One region of the Rhizobium sp. LjRoot98 genome, then DNA from elsewhere that is predicted to be linked to it. Evidence: predicted binding sites of a transcription regulator. Region 1 holds the regulator's gene; each other region holds the start of a gene.
What was found. The regulator PhoB, encoded in region 1, activates phosphate uptake and scavenging genes when phosphate is short. The targets are predictions, from matches to a motif close to TGTCATNNANCTGTCAT.
Positions count from the first base shown of each region.

Region 2: a site for PhoB is predicted at 1,666-1,682, ahead of ACSQ3J_RS11090 (UDP-2,3-diacylglucosamine diphosphatase). Genes of this name have one in related genera too.
Region 3: a site for PhoB is predicted at 1,608-1,624, ahead of ACSQ3J_RS12455 (alkaline phosphatase). Genes of this name have one in related genera too.

Region 1 covers NZ_CAXUPW020000001.1:1,242,032-1,245,311, reverse strand. The annotation lists gene pstB (phosphate ABC transporter ATP-binding protein PstB) at 1-216, shown strand, start outside; gene phoU (phosphate signaling complex protein PhoU) at 295-1,005, shown strand; gene phoB (phosphate regulon transcriptional regulator PhoB) at 1,113-1,796, shown strand; gene ACSQ3J_RS06125 (VOC family protein) at 1,817-2,194, opposite strand; gene ACSQ3J_RS06120 (GcrA family cell cycle regulator) at 2,208-2,741, opposite strand; gene ACSQ3J_RS06115 (aspartate aminotransferase family protein) at 3,175-3,280, shown strand, end outside.
Region 2 covers NZ_CAXUPW020000002.1:523,733-527,012, reverse strand. The annotation lists gene ACSQ3J_RS11095 (MFS transporter) at 1-682, opposite strand, end outside; gene ACSQ3J_RS11090 (UDP-2,3-diacylglucosamine diphosphatase) at 776-1,609, opposite strand; gene ACSQ3J_RS11085 (NADP-dependent malic enzyme) at 1,816-3,280, shown strand, end outside.
Region 3 covers NZ_CAXUPW020000003.1:117,399-120,678, forward strand. The annotation lists gene ACSQ3J_RS12450 (aspartate-semialdehyde dehydrogenase) at 227-1,261, opposite strand; gene ACSQ3J_RS12455 (alkaline phosphatase) at 1,680-3,280, shown strand, end outside.

The DNA of each region.
Region 1 (3,280 bases):
ATCGCGACCGCCAAGGTCGAGGAACTGATCCACGAGCTGCGGACAAACTACACGATCGTCATTGTCACACACTCGATGCAGCAGGCAGCCCGCGTGTCGCAGCGGACCGCGATGTTCCACCTCGGCAATCTCGTCGAGGAAAACGACACCGACAAGATGTTCACCAACCCGGATGACCAACGGACCCAGGATTACATCATGGGCCGCTTCGGCTGAGGACTGAGCTTGTCACCCTGTCATGAGGGCAGGGTGGTGGTCTTCCAACCCGGATTGTGATCGCAAGGAAAAACAATCATGTCTACGCACATTGCTTCCGTCTACGACGAAGATCTGAAGTACCTGACCCGGCGCATCTCCGAGATGGGCGGTCTGGCCGAACAGATGGTGGCCGAATCCGTACGCGCCTTGGTCAATTCCGACCTGGCGCTTGCCCAGAAGGTCATTTCCGACGACGCCATTCTCGACGAGGCCGAACGCCAGATCGGCGAAAAGGCGATTGTCACCATCGCGAAACGCCAGCCGATGGCTGCCGACCTGCGCGAAATCATGGGATCGATCCGCATTGCCGCCGATCTTGAACGGGTCGGTGACCTCGGCAAGAACAACGCCAAGCGCGTCATCGCGGTCGCGAGCGCCAGCCTGCCGCGCCAACTGGCCCGTGGTCTGGAGCACCTGGCCGAGCTTGCGCTCGTTCAGCTCAAGGAAGTGCTCGATGTCTATGCCTCCCGTTCGCCGGAAAAGGCCAACAGTATCCGCGAGCGCGACAACGAGATCGACGCGATCTACACGTCGCTGTTCCGCGAACTCCTGACCTACATGATGGAAGACCCGCGCAACATCACGCCGTGCACGCATCTTCTGTTCTGCGCCAAGAACATCGAGCGTATCGGCGACCATGCCACCAATATCGCCGAAACAATCTACTACATGGCGACCGGCGCGCAGCCGGCTGGCGAACGTCCAAAGGACGACACAGCCAATACGGTCGGTGCGATCGGCAATTGATCGCCTGAGAAAGTAAGTAAATTCTTACGCAATGATCGCGCGAGCGGCCGCTGGAGCCGCTCGGCATGCCTCCGGCCATCCGGCCGGACGCCAAGGAGCAGAACTGAATGTTGCCAAGAATTGCCGTTGTTGAAGACGAAGAGGCGCTGAGCGTCCTCCTCCGATACAATCTCGAGGCCGAAGGGTTCGAAGTCGACACCATCAACCGTGGCGACGAGGCGGAAATGCGCCTGCAGGAGCGCCTGCCCGATCTCCTGATCCTCGATTGGATGTTGCCGGGTGTTTCCGGGATCGAACTGTGCCGCCGGCTGCGCCAGCGTCCGGAAACCGAACGGCTACCGATCATCATGCTGACAGCGCGTGGCGAAGAGAGTGAGCGTGTTCGCGGCCTGGCTACGGGCGCCGACGATTACGTCGTCAAGCCGTTCTCGACGCCGGAACTGATGGCGCGGGTGAAGGCGATGTTGCGCCGTGCCAAGCCGGAAGTGCTGTCGACGCTGCTGAAGTGCGGCGATATCGAACTCGACCGCGAAACCCACCGTGTCCACCGCAAGACGCGCGAGGTCCGTCTCGGGCCGACGGAGTTCCGTCTCTTGGAATTCTTCATGGCATCGCCGGGCCGCGTCTTTTCGCGTTCACAGCTGCTGGATGGCGTCTGGGGCCACGATATCTATGTCGATGAACGCACCGTCGACGTTCATGTCGGCCGCCTGCGCAAAGCATTGAACTTTTCCAATATGCAGGACGTGATCCGTACAGTGCGCGGCGCGGGCTATTCCCTGGAAAGCTGAAATCGTACAGGAAAGAACCGTCAGGCGTTGCCGAGCGGTTCTCCAATCTCGATGGCGTGACCATCCGGATCGTAGAAGCGGAAAACCCTCTGGCCCCAAGCCTGCGTCTCGATGGGGTGGATGAGGTTTACAAGGCTGCCGATGCGCCCGAAAAGCGCATCCAGATCATCATGTTCGAAATAGAGCAGGATATTTTCGCGGCCGTATGGTCTGGAAATGGCTGACGGCTGTCCCCAGATCGTCGTTTCCAGGGATCTGCCGTCATGGATGGCAAATCCCGTTTCAAACATGACAAAATTGCCGAAGTCCCGGCTGATCGCCAATCCCAGCATCTCGCAATAGAAGGTTTTCGAGATGCTGATATCCCGTACAAACGGGATGGGATTGACGAAACGCACGGCCGATCCGGCCTTAGCGTGCCCGGCGGCGTTCGCCGGACGGCTGGTAAGCCAGCTTGGCGTGGAAGGTGCAGTAAGGCGAGGTGTCCGGGGAATCGTTGCCGCAGAAGTGAAACTCGTCCTTCATCGGATCGCCGATCGGCCACTTGCAGGTACGGTCGGTCAGCTCGGTCAGGACCAGACGGCGAGACATCGGAATAACAACGTTGTTGCCAGCCGGCGCTGTCTCCAGATTCTCGATCACGTCGATTTCCACCTCTTCCTTCATGACGGTCGCACCGGTGGTGCGGGTCACTGTGCGGGTGGCGGTGATGCGCGATGCGGTATAGTTCGGTGCGCGTGGTGCGGCGGAAGGTGCCGGGCGCTTGACGCGGGCCGTTGCCGTGCTGCCACCAGCCTTGGCGCGGCCGGGCAGGCAGAGACGGTGAACCTTGCCGATGACGGCATTACGGCTGACGCCGCCGAGCTGTGCTGCGATCTGGCTTGCGCTCAAGCCTTCGGCCCACAATTTCTTGAGTTTTTCGACCCGCTCGTCAGTCCAGTTCATGGTCTTGTCTCCATTCCCAGCGTTGGTGATGGTCGAATCCTCCACCGAGCCCTGGGTATAACCCGAGGCTGAAACGCGATAACACTTTTGGTGACTAGGTCCGCCGCATGCGTTCTAGTAATTATTTCTTAACGTAGAGCCCGTGGGACTCCCTGACAAGAGTCCGGAGAATCCCACCGAATCGATTTCCGAGTTTTCCCCAACTTGCTTGCGATGCGTGGCATTTTTGCAAGGGTATCCGGCTAAAAAATTTGCGGCCGCTGTATATCCGCGAATTGCTGGAAATCATGGGCTTTTGTTGACATCGCATTGCGAAGTGAAGATAGTGCCATTGCCGCCGAAAGGCGGCATTTTGATTTTTTATGGGCTGGTCACAGCCTTGTTGACGGCGCCGTTTATACAATGGCCGTGATGGTTTGAGGAGACATGCGCCATGGCCGATGCCACGCCGCTTTATGACACATATGCACGCGCACCCTTGCGGTTTGAGCGCGGCGAAGGCGTCTGGCTGATTGCTGAGGACGGTACCCGTTATCTCG
Region 2 (3,280 bases), on a different contig from region 1:
TGACCAGCGTCACACCGATCAAAAGCAGTTGCAGATCGAGTTTGCGCAGGGCCTTCGGCGGCGCTTCTGTCAGCGTCGTCAGCGTCGAGGGCCGGCGCGGCTTGCCGACGCGCGGCGCGATGAAGGTCAGAGCAATCATCAGCAGGAAGCCGCCAGCCATCGCCGGCAGCACCATCGAGCCACCATAGAGGCCGATCATCACCCCGCCCAGCATCGTCGCCCCGATAAAGGCGACAGAGCCCCAGACACGCATGGTGGCATAATCATAGCCCCACCGCCGCACACCAGTTAGCGCGATGGCCTCGACGATTGGCACGTAGGGCGCATAGACGCCGCCCTGGATGGCATAGATGATCAGCACGAACCAGAAACTGTGGGAGACGAACAGCGCCAGCGCCGTCAGCAAGGACAGCACCGCCGACCAGATCAGCACTTCCGCCCGCTCGCCGATCCTGTCCGCCAGCAACCCGACCAGCGGTGCCGTGATGACGCGCACGAACATCGGCACGGCAAGGATGATGCCGATTTCGAAATCGCTCAGTGACAGAGTGCTCAGCCAGACCGGAAAATACGGCATGGCAAACCCGTTAACGACGAGCGGCGCGCAGAAGAGCAAGGCGATACGCGGCACGAAATAGCGCGGCGCTTCCTCGCGAAAGGGAGGCAGAGATGACGGAATCATGGAAGGACCTGACAGTTGCGTCCATGATTTATCACGGCAGCCAAGAGCAGCGCCAGCCGCTAGTTTTCCCTACACTCTTCAACCCCTGCGGTATTATGCCGCCTGTTGCGAAAGAGCCCGCGCCATCAACATTTCCACTTCGGCCGTGTCTTCGCGCACCGCAGGTACGTTGCTCAGTTCCCGCCAGGTAATCAGTTCCATCGTGCCATCGTGATGCTCGGCAATTGCCGTGCAGCTTTCCACCCAATCGCCGGTATTGATGTAGCGTATGCCGCCGATGTCTTCCATCACAGCGTGATGGATATGACCGCAGATGACCCCATCGGCATTTTCCCGGCGAGCTTCGTCAGCTACCACCCGCTGGAATTCGCCGATGAAGTTCACCGCATGCTTGACCTGCAGCTTCGCCCAGGCAGAAAACGACCAATAAGGCATTCCAAGACGGCGGCGGATGGCGGCCAGTCCGATATTGATGACGATCGCGGTATCGTAGGCCCAGTCGCCGAGATAGGCGAGCAGGCGCGCGTTGCGCACCACGACATCGAATTCGTCACCATGCAGCACCAGGTATTTGCGGCCGTCGGCTGCCTCGTGCATATGGCGCTGGGCCACCTCGATACCGCCGAAATGGACGCCCGGAAAGTCACGCATGAACTCGTCATGGTTGCCGGGGATGTAGATGATGCGGCTGCCCTTGCGCGCCTTGCGCAACAGCTTTTGGACCACGTCGTTGCAGGCTTGCGGCCAGTACCAGCTGCGCTTCAACCGCCATCCATCGATGATATCGCCGACGAGGATGATCGTCTCCGCTTCGCTCACCCGCAGGAAATCGAGGAGATAATCGGTCTTTGCGGCCTTTGATCCCAGATGAACGTCAGAAATGAACAGGGTCCTGAAACGCCGGGGTTCTTGCTCTTTCTCGGTCATGCTGCCTCGCAACGGTCTATCGCGCCTCTCTTATGTGCTTTCAAGAACAGACTCTTGTTTCAGGAGAATGACAGCCTGTGGAACCACCCGGCACGCTGGATAAACACCTGTTCCTGAAAACCGGAGGTATACGGCCGTTTCCAAACTGTACGGAGCCATCGTTTCATGCAAAAAGAGCCGCGACGAATAAGTAGGGATTTACGAATATGAGCACCGGCGACAAAGCCAAGACCCCAGCGGTTCCAGCAAGCGGCGACCTTGATGAACAGGCGCTGTTCTTCCACCGCTATCCACGCCCCGGCAAGCTCGAGATCCAGCCGACCAAGCCACTCGGCAACCAGCGCGACCTGGCGCTCGCTTATTCTCCGGGTGTTGCCGCCCCCTGCCTTGCCATCCGTGACGATTCATCGACCGCCGCCGACTATACCGCGCGCGCCAATCTGGTCGCGGTTGTCTCAAATGGCACGGCAGTTCTCGGTCTTGGCAATATCGGCCCACTCGCCTCTAAGCCGGTGATGGAAGGCAAGGCCGTCCTGTTCAAGAAATTCGCCGGCATCGACGTCTTCGACATCGAGATCGATGCGCCCGAAATCGACCAGATGGTCAATGTCATCTCGGCTCTGGAACCGACCTTCGGCGGCATCAATCTTGAAGACATCAAGGCGCCCGAATGTTTCGAGGTTGAACGCCGGTTGCGCGAGAAGATGGATATCCCGGTCTTCCATGACGATCAGCATGGAACCGCGATCATCGTTGCCGCCGCCATCCTCAACGGCCTGGAACTGGCCGGCAAGGACATTGCCAATGCCAAGATCGTCACGTCAGGCGCCGGCGCTGCGGCGCTCGCCTGCCTCAATCTGCTGGTGACGCTTGGTGCAAAGCGTGAAAATATCTGGGTGCACGACCTCGAAGGCCTCGTTTATCTCGGCCGCGAAGTGCTGATGGATGAGTGGAAGTCCGTTTATGCGCAGGACAGCGCCAACCGGATCCTCGCCGACAGCATTGCCGGTGCCGACGTCTTCCTGGGGCTTTCAGCCGCAGGCGTCCTGAAGCCTGAACTGCTGGTCCAGATGGCGGAAAAGCCGCTGATCATGGCGCTCGCCAACCCCAATCCCGAGATCATGCCGGAAGTGGCGCGCGCCGCCCGTCCCGACGCGATGATCTGCACCGGCCGGTCGGATTTCCCCAACCAGGTCAACAACGTCCTGTGTTTCCCCTACATCTTCCGCGGAGCGCTTGATTGCGGCGCCCGCACGATCAATGAGGACATGAAGATGGCGGCGGTGCGCGCCATCGCAGCGCTTGCCCGTGAAGAGCCGTCTGACGTCGCAGCTCGCGCCTATTCCGGCGAAACGCCGGTCTTCGGCCCGGACTACCTGATCCCCTCGCCGTTCGACCAGCGGCTGATCCTGCGCATCGCACCGGCTGTTGCCAAGGCAGCTGCCGATAGCGGCGTCGCCAACCGGCCGATCACCGATTTCGATGCCTATTTCGACCAGCTGAACCGCTTCGTCTTCCGCTCCGGCTTCATCATGAAGCCGATCTTTGCCGCCGCAAAGAATGCCCAGAAAAACCGGGTGATCTTTTCCGAAGGCGAGGACGAGCGCGTCCTGCGGGCCGCCCAGGTACTGCTGGAGGACGGCACAGCCCGCCCGATCCTGATCGGCCGTC
Region 3 (3,280 bases), on a different contig from region 1:
CCAGTCTTTGCGGTTTCTGTCACGACGTTGGTACAGTATCGGGAGGGCGTGTTTCACGTGAATCCTCCTTTTGACTATGAAAAAACGTCGCAGTTGCCTTTTTACAAAGAAGCCCCGCATCCCGTTTAACGGATCATGCGAGGCTTTCACCCAATCGTGATGATAAAACCGACAGGTTGGTATCATCACGATTGGGTATAATTGGTTAAAACTTTATAATTTCTGATCAGGCGGCCTGTTTCTTCGCCTTGATCAGGCCGCGATTGACGAGAAGCTCGGCAATCTGGATGGCGTTCAAGGCTGCGCCCTTGCGCAGGTTGTCGGAAACAACCCACATGTTCAGGCCGTTCTCGACTGTCGCATCTTCGCGGATACGCGAGATATAGGTGGCGTCTTCGCCAGCCGATTCGTAAGGCGTGATGTAGCCGCCGTTCTCGTGCTTGTCGATGACGATGCACCCCGGCGCCTCGCGCAGGATATCGCGGGCCTGATCGGCGCTGATCTCGTTTTCGAATTCGATGTTGACCGATTCCGAATGGCCGATGAAGACGGGAACGCGCACGGCGGTGCAGGTCACCTTGATCTTCGGGTCGAGCATCTTCTTGGTTTCAGCCAGGACCTTCCATTCTTCCTTCGTGTAGCCGTCTTCCATGAAGCTATCGATATGCGGGATGACGTTGAAGGCGATGCGCTTGGTGAACTTCTTCGATTCGACCGGATCGGCGACGAAGACGGCGCGGGTCTGGTTGAACAGTTCGTCCATGCCTTCCTTGCCGGCGCCGGACACCGACTGATAGGTTGAGACGACAACGCGCTTGATCTTGGCAAAGTCATGCAGCGGCTTCAGCGCCACGACGAGCTGGGCTGTCGAGCAATTCGGGTTGGCAATGATGTTGCGCTTGGTGAACTGGGTGATGGCGTCCGGGTTTACTTCCGGCACGATCAACGGCACGTCCTGATCGTAGCGCCAGGCCGACGAGTTATCGATGACGACGCAGCCCTGTGCGCCGATCTTCGGCGACCACTTCAGCGACACGGCGCCGCCGGCCGACATCAGGCAGATATCGGTGTCGGAAAAATCGTAATTTTCGAGGTTCTTGACCTTCAGCGTCTTGTCGCCGAAGGAAACTTCGGTGCCCTGGCTACGGGCCGAGGCCAAAGCCACGACTTCATCAGCCGGAAAGCCGCGTTCTTCGAGGATGTTCAGCATTTCGCGGCCGACATTTCCGGTCGCGCCGGCAATAGCAATCTTGAAACCCATTGTCTTTGCTCTCTTTCTGTCTCTCCGCGGGGCTTTGGGGGAAACCCGCCGGCCAAAGGCGCGGGTTTCAGGTCCCCAGCCGTGCCGGGGAGAGAGCGGTGGCCAGAGACGTCAGACGGTTTTCGTCGTCGTTTTGGCCGTTGTTTTGGAAGATATCGAGAAAGAACGAACCCGCCCGGCAGCGAATGCCGGGGCGATCAGCGCAGCGATGGCGTAATCAAAACGGTGCATGGTGGGTCCTTTTCCGCTGCTGCTCTTACGCGGTTTTGGCGCAGAGTCAACAGAAAGCTGAGAATACGCGTCAGGAAGACAGGCCTGCCAGCCTGCTGTCAAAACGTTACGCAAGTGTCATGCCGCTGTCATCCTGGGTGACTATTGCGGGCCGTCATTACCGGACGAAACCAAAAAGGGGTTTTCCATGCGTATGCTTCTGTCGGCGCTTGCCGCCACGACAATCCTCGCTGGGGCGGCACAGGCCGCCACCGTTTATCCGCTGGATCGTGCAACGATCCTCGCCGGCTCCCCATTCGATTTCAAGGTCGAGTTCAAGTCCGTCGTCAAGCCGGAAGACGTCAAGATCACCGTCAACGGCCAGGATTACAAGGCGGTGCTCGGCAAGGAAGCCGAATTCGTCGCCGAGGAAAAGGGCAAGGAAGACAAGGTGCTGGGCTCGGCATTGATCGCCCGCGATCTCGTCCTGCCGACCGAAGGCGCCTACACGATCGAAGTGACCGCCGGCTCGGAATCGAAGTCTGTCACCTGGGACGTCTACAACACCGGCGAAACCGCCAAGGCCAAGAACGTCATTTTCCTGATCGCAGACGGCTTCTCGGTTGCCCATCGCACCGCTGCCCGCATCATGTCCAAGGGCATGGCCGAGGGCAAGGCAAATGGCCGTCTGAACCTTGACGACATCCCGCCGGCCGCCTTCATCGGCACCTCGGCAACCGATGCGGTCGCTACCGACTCGGCCAACACCATGTCCGCCTACATGACCGGTCACAAGACGGCCGTGAATGCCATCGGCGTCTATGCCGACCGCACCCCGGATTCGTTCGATGACCCGAAGGTTGAGAATATTGCCGAAGCCATCCGCCGCCAGACCAAGAAGTCGATCGGCATTATTTCGACCGCCGAACTGCAGGATGCGACACCGGCAGCCGTTGTCGCCCATACCCGCAAGCGCGGCGACAAGGCCGAGATCAACGGCATGCTGTTCGACGTGAAGCCGGACGTTATCCTGGGTGGTGGCTCGGCTTACTTCCTGCCGCAGGCCACGCCGGGCTCGAAGCGCAAGGACGACAAGGACTATGTCAAGTTGTTCCAGGACGCCGGCTATACGCTTGCAACCGACAAGACCGAACTGGCGGCTGCGGCCGGGACCAACACCGGCAAGATTCTCGGGATCTTCCACACCGGCAACATGGACACCACGCTCGACCGTGAGTTCCTCAAAAAGGGCACAGTCGAGAAGTTTCCAAATCAGCCTGGCCTCGTCGAGATGACCACGGTCGCCCTCGACAACCTGTCGAAGAACCCGGAAGGCTTCTTCCTGATGGTCGAAGCTGCCAATGTCGACAAGATGTCCCACCCGCTTGATTGGGATCGTGCCGTCGTCGATACGATCGAATTCGACAAGGCAATCGGCGTTGCCCGCGAATTCGCCGCCAAGAACCCCGACACGCTGATCATCGTCACTGGTGACCACACACACGGCGTTTCGATCATCGGCACCGTCGATGACGAAAAGCCGGGCACCGAAATGCGCGAAAAAGTCGGCACGTATGCAAGCGCCGGCTTCCCGAACTATACCGATGAAAACAATGATGGTTATCCGGATAAGGTCGATGTGACCCGCCGTCTGTTCCTCAATGCCAACAACGGCCCGGACCACTATGAAACCTTCCGTCCGAAGCTGGATGGTCCGTTCGTTCCGGCAATTCAGAACGAAAAGAAGGAATATGTAGCCAACGAGGCCTACAAGGATGTGCCCGGCGCAGTCTTCGTGCCCGGCAACAT